Linked DNA regions of Hyphomicrobium denitrificans ATCC 51888. The protein of the gene in region 1 interacts with the protein of each later gene in a pairwise test. Links are inferred from orthologs where the notes say so. Each region holds a gene or a part of one and is shown on either strand. Other genes may lie near its edges. The genes, in order: def and HDEN_RS16425.

Region 1 (6,427 bases):
TCATAAAACGATGGACGAGGTCGGCACGGCGCTGATCGCGATCTCGCTCGTGCTCATCGGCGTGTTCCTGCCGACGGCCTTCATCACGGGCCTGCAGGGAACGTTCTTCAAGCAGTTCGCCATCACGATCGCTGCGTCGACGGCATTGTCGCTGATCGTGTCGCTCACGCTATCGCCCGCGATGGCGGCGCTGTTGTTGAAGCCGCATCGCGCAGCACACGAGAAGCAGAACATTCTTGCGAGAATTCTCGGTGCGCCGCTGAGGCTGTTCTTCCGCGCCTTCAACTGGGCGTTCGGTGCGCTGTCGCACGGCTATGCGTGGCTGACGAGCAAGCTCATCAAAATCAGCTTGCTTCTGATCCTCGTCTATTGCGGCCTGCTGTTCGCGACGTACACGCGCTTGACGGCGACGCCGACGGGGCTCGTCCCGCCGCTCGATCGCGCGTATCTGATCGTTGCGTTGCAGTTGCCGCCGGGCTCGACGCTCAGCCGCACCGACGCCGTCGTGCGCAAGGCCGGTGATATTCTGCTGTCGCGGCCCGGGATCAACCACTCCGTCGCTTTCGTCGGCTTCGACGGCGCGACATTCACCAACGCGCCGAACACAGGCGTGATCTTCGTCAGTCTGGCTCCATTCGCCGAGCGGGCGCACACCGGTTTAGCGAAAGACGCGATTTTAAACGACCTGCGGCAGCAGATGGCGCAGATCAAGGAAGCGTTCGTGCTCGTCATCGAACCGCCATCGGTGCCGGGCATCGGCACGGGCGGCGGCCTCAAAGGTTACGTTCAGGACAAGGGCGGACGCGGGCTGCCAGCGCTCGAGGGCGCAGCGTGGGCGATGGCCGGCGCGTCCGGACAACAGCCCGGCTTCGCGCAGGCGTTCACGCTCTTCAACGTGCGTACGCCCGAGATCTACGCCGACATCGACCGCACCAAAGCCGAGCAGCTCGGCGTACCGATCAGCCGCGTGTTCGAGACGTTGTCGGTCTATATGGGATCGGCGTTCGTCAACGACTTCAACATTCTCGGCCGCACGTATCGCGTGACGGCGCAGGCCGACAATCCATTCCGCCTGTCCTTGCGCGACGTCGCCAATCTCAAGACGCGAAGCAATACGGGCGAGATGGTGCCGATCGGATCGGTCGCGACATTCAGCGACACGACGGGCGCGTACCGCGTGCCGCGCTACAATCTCTATCCGGCGGCCGAGGTTCAGGTTCAGTTGCTGCGCGGCTATTCGACGGGCGAAGCCATCAAGACGATGGAAGCCATCGCAGACAAGGTGCTGCCGTCCGGGTTCGGTTTCGAATGGACCGAAATCGCGTTGCAGGAAAAACTCGCGGGCAACACGGCGATCCTGGCGTTCGGCCTGTCGGTCGTGTTCGTGTTCCTCCTGCTGTCGGCGCTGTATGAGAGCTGGATGCTGCCGCTGTCGGTCATCCTGATCGTGCCGATGTGCATTCTGGCGGCGATGATCGGCGTGAACATTCGCGGGCTCGACCGTAACATCCTGGTCGAGATCGGCTTGATCGTGCTCGTCGGCCTCGCGGCGAAGAACGCCATTCTGATCGTCGAGTTCGCGAAGCAGGGTGAAGATCAGGGACTGTCGCGCAGCGAAGCGGCGGTGGAAGCCGCACGCACGCGCTTGAGGCCCATCCTGATGACGTCGCTGGCCTTCATTCTGGGCGTCGTGCCGTTGGTATTCGCGGAAGGCGCGGGCGCTGAAATGCGGCAATCGCTTGGGACGGCCGTGTTCTCCGGCATGCTCGGCGTGACGCTATTCGGCCTGATCTTCACGCCGGTCTTCTACGTCGTCGTCCGCAAGCTCTCGCCTAGGCCGCGCGACAGCGCGGATATCGAAGCCGGCGAGGCCACAAGATAGTTAGCGGACGGAGAAAATCCGCGGCAAACGCGTCCCACGACGCGTAGTGTCGCATCTTTCGTCCGCTCAAGAATTGGGCCAAACTCGGTTCAGATTTTTTCAGTCGAACCCAGAAATTTAGTGATCCTATGAGCTCAGAAAAGAAGCCGACCCGCGCCGAAGTCGAGGCTGCGGTCAGAACCATTCTCCGCTGGAGCGGCGACGATCCGAGCCGCGATGGTTTGCTTGAAACGCCGGCGCGCGTCGTGCGCGCGTATGAGGAATATTTCCGCGGCTACAACGACGATCCGAAAGCCATTCTGCAAAAGACCTTCGAGGAGATCGAAGGCTACGACGAGATGATCGTGCTGCGCGGCATCCGGTTCGAAAGCCATTGCGAGCATCACATGGCGCCGATCATAGGGCGCGCCTGGGTCGCCTATATCCCACGCGGGCGCGTGGTCGGCATCTCGAAGCTGGCGCGCGCCGTCGACGCGTTCGCGAAGCGGCTTCAGATTCAGGAAAAGATGACGGCGCAGATCGCGAACACGATCCAGGAAGTCCTCGATCCGGAAGGCGTCGCGGTCGTGCTCAAGGCAGAGCATCACTGCATGACGACGCGCGGCGCGCACAAGCCCGGCACCGATATGGTGACGAGCCGCATGCTCGGCGTGTTCCGCGATAACCCGATCACGCGGCAGGAATTCCTGGCGCTCGTCACCGAGGATCAGAGGCACGACTGACGCGCCTGCTGTTCTATTCGTAATCGACGCCGACGAGATAGAGACCGGCCGCGGGCGCGACCGGTCCGCAGGCTTCGCGATTGGCGGCGGCGAGCGCGGACGCAAGATCGGCGCGGCTCCATTTGCCTTCGCCGACAAGCTTCAGGCTGCCGACCATTGAGCGGACCTGATGATGTAGGAACGAGCGGGCCGAGACGCGGCAGACGATTTCCTCGCCTTCCCGTGACACGTCAAAAACATCGAGAGTCTTGACCGGCGATTTCGCCTGGCACTGAGCGGCGCGAAACGTCGTGAAATCGTGCTTTCCGACGAGTTCTTGCGCGGCGGCATGCATTGCGGCGGCGTCGAGGTTTTGCATCGTCCACCAGACGCGATGGCGCTGCAGGATCGGCGGCGCGCGGCGTGTCAGCAGGCGATATTCGTAGTAGCGCTTCACGGCGCTGAAGCGCGCGTCGAACGCGTCGTCAACCTGAGCGGCGGCAACCACACCGATCGGATTTGGACGCAGGTGGAAATTCATCGCATCGCGGATGCGTCCCGGCTCCCATGTCTTTTCGAGATCGAAGTGCGCGACTTGTCCTAGCGCGTGCACGCCGGCGTCCGTTCGCCCAGCGCCGCGCACGCCCGGCGCTTCGCCAGAGAATTTGCGGATCGCCGTTTCGAGCGCGCCTTGAATCGACACGCCTTCGGCCTGGCGCTGCCAGCCGATGAAGGGCGTGCCGTCATATTCGATGGTGATGCGGTAGCGGGGCATTGAGGACCAGTGCGCAGCGTCGGAACGCGCCATCCCTAACGGGTGTCGCGCCGTCTCTCAATGCGCTCCGATAGCGCCGGGGCTGCCTTTACCGCGCGGACCACCGGCGAAATGGCCGTTGTGGCCGTTTCGAAAATACCAGGCGCCGTTGCGATGCTTCCAATAGCCGGGGCCATAAGACGGGCGGGTATAGATCGGGCCGTCGGGATCGACGACGCCGACATCTCCGCCGTTGCTCGTTGCGTTCGAGCTGTAATCGTAGACGTTATTCTCGTTGAAGCTCAGCGCCAGTGGCGTGCGGTTCGGATTGACGATGACATAGCGTTCCGGCGGCAACGGACGAATGACGCGCACGCCATGCTCGAGCGTGGTGACTGCGCCGTAGTACGGCTGCGTTACGATGCGGGCCGTGAAGCCGTCGGCAGACGCCGCGCCTGTGAGCGCCAGCATGGCCGGCGCGAGCGCAATCAGAAACATTGGAAACGAACGGCGCATCTCAAGTCCTCGAAACAGAACGAACGAGAACGTGAGATTAGCCTTACCGCGTGAATTCCGCAGAGCGATTTCCCAGCATCCTTAATTCGCGAACCTGGAGACTTCAGGCCAGCCGCGTGCCGGGCTCGAGGCGTGCGCCGCGCAGGAAATCGGCGGCTTTCATCGGCTGCTTTCCGGCTCGCTGAAGCTCCTCGATGCGGATGGCTCCGTCGCCGCAAGCGATGGTGAGTTCGCCGTCGAGCAGCACGCCCGGTTCGCCGTTTTTTGCGATCGACGAGGCGCGCAACACCTTGATGCGTTCGGGCTTGCCGCCGAGGTTCGCTTCGAACCATGCGCCGGGCGACAATCCGCGAATGTGGTTTGCAACTTCGGTCGCGGTTTTTGCGAAATCGATGCGCGTTTCGCGCTTGTCGATTTTCGCGGCGTAGGTCACGCCCTCTTGCGGTTGCGGGACAGCGCGCAGCGTGCCGGCTTCAAGCTCGGCCAAGGCCTCGACCATCAGCTCGGCGCCCAATGCCGAGAGCGCGTCGTGCAACTCTCCGGCGGTTGCGTCCGGGGCAATCGCAACGTCGTGCCCGAGGCAGACGGGGCCGGTGTCGAGACCTTCGTCCATGCGCATGATGTTGACGGCCGTCACGGCGTCGCCAGCCATGATGGCGCGCTGGATCGGCGCCGCTCCGCGCCAGCGCGGCAGCTTCGAAGCGTGGACGTTGAAGCATCCGAGACGCGGCGCGTCGAGCACGGCGGCCGGCAGCAACAGCCCGTACGCCACGACGACGGCGGCGTCGGCTTTGAGGTCCGCGAACGTGGCGCGATCTTCGTCCGTCTTGAAATTCTTCGGCGTGCGAACGGGAATGCCGAGCGCCTCGGCGCGGCGATGAACTGGTGATTTTAGTTCGGCGAGGCCACGCCCAGCCGGACGCGGCGGCTGACTATAGACCGCGACGACGCGATGTCCGGCCGCGACGAGCGCATCCAGAACCGGTACGGAAAAGTCCGGCGTACCCATGAACACGATGTCGAGCGGCATCCGGCAGTCCTCACTTGCGCGCGAAGGATCGGCGTCGCCAGTCCGCTCGCACCGCACTTACGAGGCGAGCGGGGCTCGTTAGCTCCGCGCCTCGCGTACCTGTTTCTTGAATTTGCGGATGACCATGTCGCGTTTCAGGCGCGACAGGAAATCGATGATGAGCTGCCCATCGAGGTGGTCGAGCTCGTGCTGAACGGCGGTTGCGAGCAAGCCTTCGGCGGCGAGCTCCTGCTCTTTGCCGTGGCGATCGATGTAGCGAACCGTCACGCTCGCCGGACGTTCGATCTCGACGTGCACGTCGGGGATCGAGAGGCAGCCTTCCTCGTGCAGCCGGGTCGTCGAACCGAGCGCGACAAGCTCCGGGTTCGCCATCGCGATCGGGTTGTGCGGTGCGCCGTCTTCCGCAGCATCGACGACGAGGACGCGCTTCAGCACGCCGACCTGCACGGCGGCGAGGCCGATGCCCGGCGCGTCGTACATCGTCTCCAGCATGTCATCCATCAGCTTGACGACGGCGTCGTCAACGCGCTCGACGGGATCGGAGATCTTGCGGAGCACGGGATCGGGAATTGTTATGATCGGTAGAATGGCCATGACGCTCACATATGGAAGGCCGTGGCGGCGGTCAATGGCGCGTGCGGTCCGTATCCGTCGCTGCGGCGCGCTCGCGCATGGCCGATGCCAGAGCGTCGGCGGTGGCTTCGGCGGGCTGCCAGCCCGTTTGCCTTAACCGGGCGGCGTCAACGATAAGGTCGCCCCCCAGAAGCTCGGCGATTTCGCCCTTCCCGGCCTTCCGGAGCGCGGCCACGATCGCAGCCTCCGGCATCGGCACCAGCATTGACGGCCGGCCGCGGCCCTTGCGCAACGCCCGGATCATATCCGCGATCGTAACGGGGGCACTGTCGGCGACGATGAATGTCGCGTCCCTGGCGGCCTCAGCCTGCAGCACGTGTTCGATCGCCGCGATAAGGTTGCTGATGCTCAGCAGCGATCGCCGCCCTTTCATGGCCGCGAACGGCAACGGATAGGGGCTGGCCGCGAGGCGCATTAGCGTCGCCATGTTGCCGCGGACGCCGGACCCGTACACAAGCACCGGCCGGAGAACCGTCCATTGCGTGCTAGATCCACCGAGCAGTTCGGCGGTCAGCGCTTCCGCCGCGATCTTGGAGCGTCCGTAGGCGTTCGTCGGATTGGCTGGCGTGTCCTCGGTGACGATGCCGTCATGCACGGCGCCGACTTGTGCGCGGACGGATGACATCAGCACGAAGCGCTTGACGCGCGCGGCGCGAGCGGCCCGGGCAAGCTGGCGCGTGGCGTCGACGTTGATCGCGGTATAGGCGGCGTCCGGAAGTCCCGGCCGGGCATGCGCCATTCCAGCGGCGTGAATGACGGCATCGACGCCGCGCACGACGTATTCCGCCGCGAACGAGCGTGACATGTCGCCGAGCGCGATGCCCTCGACATTCGGGTCGTCGAAGATGACCGGCTGGCGCGCGGCGGCGCGCACGAGATAGCCGCGTTCCGACAGCCTGCGGACGAGATGC
Region 2 (6,551 bases), 600 kb from region 1 along the record:
AATTCGGTTTACCCGTACATGCGATCGGCGTTGGGGAAGGGGCCGACGATTTGCAGCCGTTCGAGGCTGCGGAATTCGCACGCGCCATCGCCGGGACATAAAATCAGGAATTGAGGTCAGGAATGACGCAAGACGCGAACGTGGGGAACGAGGTCCGGACGCGCCCGGGCAAGCGCCTCTTTCCGTTCAACGCGGAGCAGACGATCAATCTGCTGAGCGAGTTCGGCCCGCTCGTCACGATGTTCGTCGTCAATGCCATCTACGGCATCAACGTCGGCACGTGGGCGCTGATCATCACGACCGGCATGGCGATCGTCGCGATGCTGTACATGTTCCACCGGCCGCCGATTTTTCCGTTGATCGCGTCGACGGTCACGGTCGTTTTCGGAGCGCTGACGATCATCACCGGCGACCCGATGTGGGTGCAGATCAAGGTGACGATCTTCAATGCTCTGTTCGCGCTGTTTCTTGTCGGCGGGCTTTGGGTCAAGCACAACTTCTTCAAGTACGTGTTCGACAAGACGTTCCATTACACCGACGAGGGCTGGAACAAGTTCACGTGGAGCTTCGCGATCTTCTTTTTGCTGACGGCGGTCGCGAACGAGTATGTGCGTCGCGTGTACCACGACGAGGAATTCTATCGCATTTTCGGCTACTCGATGAGCGGCGTGAACGTGTGGATCCTGTTCAAGGTGGCGATCGTGCTGCCGGTGTCAGGCATCTACGCTTGGGTTGTCACGCGCCTCATGCAAAAGTACCGCCTGCCGGATCCGGTTCACGACTGAAGGATTGCCATGTCGGACGAGAATAAGGTCGTTGCAGCGGAGAACGCGCAGTTTTTCGACCGCAAACAGCTTATCAAACTTGTCGTCGAATTCGGGCCGCTGCTGGTCTTCTTCGTCGGCAATAGCCGATACGGCATCTACACCGGCACCGGCGCGTTTATGGTCGCGACGGTGATTTCGCTGATCGCGTCGCGGACGTTGCTCGGGCGTATCGCCGTCATGCCGCTGATCACGAGCGTCTTCGTTCTCGTCTTCGGCGGTCTGACGCTGTGGCTGCAGGACGACCATTTCATCAAGATCAAGCCGACGATGGTCAACGGCCTGTTCGCGGCGATCCTGTTCGTAGGTCTTGCGACTGGGCGGCTGTTTCTGAAGATCGTGTTCGGCGAAGTGATGCGGCTCACCGATCAGGGATGGCGTATCCTGACGTTTCGCTGGGCGTTTTTCTTCGTGTTTCTCGCCGGGCTCAACGAGGTGATGTGGCGGTTCTTTTCGACCGACACCTGGGTCGCGTTCAAAGTCTTCGGCATTATGCCGATCACTTTCATATTCGCTCTCTGCCAGATCGGCATATTGAAGAAGTACGAAGACACAACCTCTGAGAGTACTTAATCGGATCAAGCAATCCTGCAGTATTTTTGGAACGATCATCAGTATACGTCAGTTGAAGCACTGCTTTACGATTTGTTTCCCAGTTGAAAATTATTTTTGCTGGACGCGATGCTCTTGCTCGTGGTTTAGGGCGGCTACTTAAACTTCTCAAACACAACGCACGCGGCCTCGAAACTTGTGTCCATCTTATGCGGCGCAACGAGGCTTGCCGTTTTCCAAAACGGGCGAGCGTCAGGATGCGGAATGGCACGGGAACCTGCACACAACCGACTTGAACGGTCTCCTCTTCATCTTCTTCACAGGGCCGGCCAGAGCGCGGCCGAGATGTTTCAGATCGAACTCGGGACCGATGGTCTGACGCCGCGGCAGTACGCTGTTCTGCTCACGGTCGCGCAGAATGAGGGATTGAATCAGACGCAGCTCGTCGAGCTGACGGGCATCGATCGTTCGACGCTGGCGGACATCATCCGGCGCATGCTGAAGAAGGGCATGCTGCAACGACGGCGGACGCGCAATGACGCCCGGGCCTATTCCGTCAAGATCACGGAACAGGGTACGCGCATTCTCAAAGCGCATGATCCGCTGGCGCGTCGTGTCGACGAGCGCATTCTGGCGAGTCTCGCCGTCGCGCAGCGCGAGCGCTTCTTGCAGGATCTGAATGCGATCGTTCAGACGCTGGCCCGGCTCAAGGCCAAGGAAGCAGCCACCAAGCAATAAAAAAGGCTGGCGGTTCCGCCAGCCTGTTTACGTCGCCGTATTTGACCTGCGGGCGGCTCAAGCTGCCTGACGCACCAGCCGCTGATGGATAAGCGTTTCGGCGATCTGCACCGCGTTGAGTGCGGCGCCCTTCAGCAGGTTGTCGGACACGATCCACATCGTCAGGCCGTTCTCGACGGTCGCGTCTTCGCGGATGCGGGAGACGAACGTCGAGAACTCGCCGGCAGCCTCGACGGGCGTGACGTAGCCGCCCGGCTCGCGCTTATCGACGACCATGATACCGGGCGCGGCGCGCAGAATTTCGCGCGCTTCATCGGGGCTGATCGGCTTTTCGAACTCGATGTTGACGGCTTCCGAGTGACCGACGAACACCGGCACGCGAACGCATGTGGCGGTCAGGCGAATCTTCGGGTCGAGAATCTTCTTCGTCTCGGCCAGCATCTTCCATTCCTCTTTCGTGTAGCCGTCTTCCATGAAGACGTCGATCTGAGGAATGCAATTGAAGGCGATCTGCTTCGGAAATTTCTTCGGCTCGACTTCCTGGCCCGGAACGTACTTGCCCTTGGTCTGGTGCCAGAGTTCGTCCATCGCGTCTTTGCCGGCGCCCGACACGGATTGATACGTCGAGACGATGACACGCGTGATGCCGGCCACATCGTGCAGCGGCTTCAGCGCGACGACGAGCTGGGCTGTCGAGCAGTTCGGATTGGCGATGATGTTCTTCTTCGTAAAGCCGCGCACGGCGTCGCCATTGACCTCGGGGACGATGAGCGGCACGTCCTGGTCGTAGCGCCAGCACGACGAGTTATCGATGACGATGGTGCCCTGCGCGCCGATGCGCGGCGACCAGTCCTTCGACACCGACGAGCCAGCCGACATCAGGCAGAAGTCGACGCCCTTGAAGTCGAACGTTTCAAGGTCGCGGCATTTGAGGACGGAGTCGCCGAACGAGACTTCGGTGCCGATCGAGCGGCGCGATGCCAGCGGGTAAAGCTCGCTGACCGGGAATTTCCGTTCCGCGAGCACGTTCAGCATTTCGCGGCCCACATTGCCGGTGGCGCCAACGACGGCGACCTTGTAGCCCATCATCCATGTCCTTGAGTTTGCCGGTGCGCGCGATTGGCTCGGCCAGCGCGGCAGATGGTTTATACGGAAAGTCACATACGCGGGAGGGCCACGAGTTTCAAGTTTGTTCGCAATTTTGGACCTTAATGGCATGCTTGGGTCACAATCTGCCGGTCCTTTACGGACACTCAGTTGCAGGACGGCGTCATGCGTCTCAGATACCCAGCTTCGCTTGCCGGTTTTAGCATAGCCGCGGCCCTGTTTGCCGCAGGACCGCTTGCAGCTGTTCCGTCGCAGCCCGTTTGGCTCGATGGCGAAGAAATCCTCAACCGGTTCGGCGATCAGACGATCGATGGCCGCTATGCGAGCGGGAAGGCGTTTACGGAGCGATACGCCGCCGACGGCCGGGTCACCTACAGGGAGCCAGGGATGTCGCTTGCGGGGCGCTGGTCGGTGACCGAGGGGACTTTGTGCACGATTTACGATGGCGATGCGTCGGGCGGGTGCTATCGCGTCGCACGCGTCGACAGCAATTGCTACGAATTCTATTTCGTATCGCGAACCGAGGCAGCAGCGCCCGGTCCGGCTGATGGCAAGCCGGCCTGGACGGCGCGTGGTGCGCTGCAAGGCCAAGCCAGCTCGTGCCACGATCAGCCGAGCGTGTGATAGACTCTTTGTTTTGCGCGTTGCGACTCCCCTGCAGCCTTTCATTGGCGGAAGGCTGCAGCTCTCGTTTTGGCGTGCTTCTCACCAGAAAACCGGTGCCCACTTTTCCGGAAGCACGCTATGGGGAGCCGGCCGCAACGCGCGGGAGTTAAACTCAGACTGTGAGCGCTCTAAGCTCGGTTTCGACGGCCTTGCCCATGTCGCTCGTTCCGACCTTCGTCATGCCGGGCTGCATGATGTCGCCGGTGCGCAGGCCCTTGTCGAGAACGCGCGCGATCGCCTGGTCGACGAGATCGGCTTCCTTGCCCATGTCGAAGGAATAACGCAGCGCCATGCCGAACGACGCGATCGTCGCGATCGGATTGGCGAGGCCCTGACCGGCGATATCGGGCGCCGAGCCGTGCACGGGTTCATAAAGGGCTTTGCGGCGTCCGGTCTTGGGATCGGGCGCGCCGAGTGAGGCCGACGGCAGCATGCCGAGCGAGCCGGTCATCATCGCGGCTTCATCCGACAGCACGTCGCCGAAGAGGTTGTCGGTGACGATGACGTCGAACTGCTTCGGATTGCGGATGAGCTGCATGGCGCAGTTGTCGGCCAGAATGTGCTCGAGCTTGACGTCCGGCGCGTAGGACTTGTGCACGTCGGTCGTGACCTGTTTCCAGAGCACGCCGGTCCGCATCACGTTGTGCTTTTCCGCCGAATGGACGAGGTTGCGGCGTTTCTTTGCGAGATCGAACGCGACCTTGGTGATGCGCTCGATTTCATGCGTCGTGTAGAGCTGGGTGTCGACGGCGCGCTTTTCGCCATTCTCGAGCGTCACGATTTCCTTCGGCTCGCCGAAGTAGACGCCGCCCGTCAGCTCGCGAACGATCATGATGTCGAGGCCTTCGACGAGTTCGCGCTTCAGGCTCGATGCGTCCGCCAGCGCCGGGTAGCAGATGGCGGGACGAAGATTGGCGAAGAGATCGAGATCCTTGCGCAGGCGGAGAAGGCCCGCTTCGGGGCGATGCTGGTAGGGAACGCTGGCCCACTTCGGTCCGCCGACGGCGCCGAACATCACGGCGTCGGCTTTCTGGGCCTTGTCCATCGCTTCGTCGGTGACCGCGACACCGTGCGCGTCATAGGCCGCGCCGCCGACGAGATCGCGCTCGACGTGAAAGCGCGCCGTGTTGCTTTTGGCGTTGAAGAAGGCGATCAGCCGTTCGACCTCGGCGATCGTCTCGACGCCGATCCCGTCGCCGGGCAGAAGCAAAAGCGAATGCGTGGTCATGGCGGCCGTCCTTGCAGCATTTGTCAGGGGAAATCAGTCGCCGGAGTGCTAGCGTTCCGGACGCTCAGGGGCAAGCGTCCGGCCGCAAAAAGGCACTTTGGCGCAGAATTCGCCCGTTAACGGTGCAGAGACGATTGCTAGCCGGTCAGGCTTCGTCGTCAGCCGGCGAACGGCAGTGGAAACGCAAGCGTAAAGCCGCCGAGCGTTGCCGCGCTTCCGAGAGCCCCGAGGAAGAAGCTCGCCAACAGGACCAGGTTTCCGCCGGAAATGATCGCGACGGAAGCGAGGACGATCGCAATCTGCAGCAAGGCCTGCCCGTAGTCGAAGTAGGGTCCGCGCTGAAGAGATTGATCGCGATCGGCTTCGAGCGATTTGCCCTTGTTGAACAGCTCGTCGAGACCCTCGCCGCTTTTCGGGTCGCTCGTCAGAGATTTGTCCAGCTCTTTGTAGCTCGCAACCTTTTCTTCGATGGATTTTCGGGCGTCGTCCGGCATTGCGGGCGTCGCTTTCAGCATCACCTCGAATTCGTCGGCGTGCAGTCTGAGCGCTTGGCGGCGCGCGTTCTTCGCCTGGAAGAAGGCCCAGACGTTCGAAGCGGCGATGTTCTGCTGGGTGGCATCCTGTTGGGCGTTGCTGCCGCCGAGGCTGCAGATCGCAAGAATGACGGCGAGGATGGCGATATAGACGCCGACGAGCTTGTCGCGGCCTTTTGAGTTCTCGCGATCGGCATCCCGCCCGAGTTCTTCAAACGCCATGACTACCCCCGATATGCGACTAGATGCTTGTCAGACGATGCGATCTTCCGGCGGGGCCGCAAGCGATCGCGCCGGCAGGAGATCCTTGCGATCGATGGCCCTGCCGTCTGCTCCGAGGCGATAGAGAATTGGTGCGCCGGTCGCAAGCTCGCGCTGGAGGATTTCGTCGCCGCTGAGCCCTTCGAGTATCATGATGAGCGAACGCAGCGAATTGCCATGAGCAACGATGATGACGTTCTTGCTCTGGGTGATTTGCGGCCAGATCGCGCTGTCGTAGTACGGCCGCACGCGCGCCAGCGTATCTTTCAGGCTTTCGCCGCCGGGCGGCGGGATATCGTAAGAGCGGCGCCAATCGCGGACTTGCGCCTCGCCCCATTTCTTGCGGGCTTCGTCTTTGTTCAATCCCGACAGCTCACCGTAGTCGCGCTCATTCAGGGCTGCATCGCGCACGATCGGAACGTCGGGCTGATCAAGCTCGGAGAGGATGATGTCGAGCGTGTGCTGGGCGCGCTTCAAGACGCTGGTGAATGCGATGTCGAACTTCGCACCGTTATCGCGGATCATGCGGCCGGCGACGCGAGCTTCAATCACGCCTTTCTCGGTCAGGTCCGGATTGCGCCACCCGGTGAACAGATTGAGCCGGTTCCATTCGCTCTCTCCGTGGCGCACGAGCACGAGAAT

What was found.
Region 2: the proteins of def (region 1) and HDEN_RS16425 interact in binary tests that used the Escherichia coli proteins (3 or more experiments, as listed by UniProt). The link is inferred for Hyphomicrobium denitrificans ATCC 51888 from one-to-one orthologs.

Annotation. Positions count from the first base shown.
Region 1 is NC_014313.1:2,795,583-2,802,009, forward strand. What follows is about bases 3,720-6,427. They hold def (peptide deformylase), read right to left. Parts: upstream 5,478-6,427; coding sequence 4,962-5,477; downstream 3,720-4,961. Other genes in these bases: HDEN_RS13455 (hypothetical protein), read right to left, coding at 3,720-3,853; fmt (methionyl-tRNA formyltransferase), read right to left, coding at 3,957-4,883; HDEN_RS13470 (NAD-dependent epimerase/dehydratase family protein), read right to left, coding at 5,509-6,427. Outside these bases: HDEN_RS13440 (efflux RND transporter permease subunit), read left to right, coding at 1-1,882; GTP cyclohydrolase I FolE, read left to right, coding at 2,011-2,604; tRNA pseudouridine(38-40) synthase TruA, read right to left, coding at 2,618-3,358; more of HDEN_RS13455, read right to left, coding at 3,416-3,719. UniProt on the Escherichia coli protein: Removes the formyl group from the N-terminal Met of newly synthesized proteins. Requires at least a dipeptide for an efficient rate of reaction. N-terminal L-methionine is a prerequisite for activity but the enzyme has broad specificity at other positions.
Region 2 is NC_014313.1:3,394,428-3,400,978, forward strand. What follows is about bases 1,187-4,018. They hold HDEN_RS16425 (aspartate-semialdehyde dehydrogenase), read right to left. Parts: upstream 3,201-4,018; coding sequence 2,172-3,200; downstream 1,187-2,171. Other genes in these bases: HDEN_RS16415 (septation protein A), read left to right, coding at 1,187-1,397; HDEN_RS16420 (MarR family winged helix-turn-helix transcriptional regulator), read left to right, coding at 1,722-2,114; HDEN_RS16430 (hypothetical protein), read left to right, coding at 3,387-3,845; leuB (3-isopropylmalate dehydrogenase), read right to left, coding at 4,000-4,018. Also shown: signal recognition particle-docking protein FtsY, read left to right, coding at 1-101; HDEN_RS16410 (inner membrane-spanning protein YciB), read left to right, coding at 123-785; more of HDEN_RS16415, read left to right, coding at 795-1,186; more of leuB, read right to left, coding at 4,019-5,115; HDEN_RS16440 (DUF4337 domain-containing protein), read right to left, coding at 5,274-5,870; HDEN_RS16445 (2,3-bisphosphoglycerate-dependent phosphoglycerate mutase), read right to left, coding at 5,901-6,551.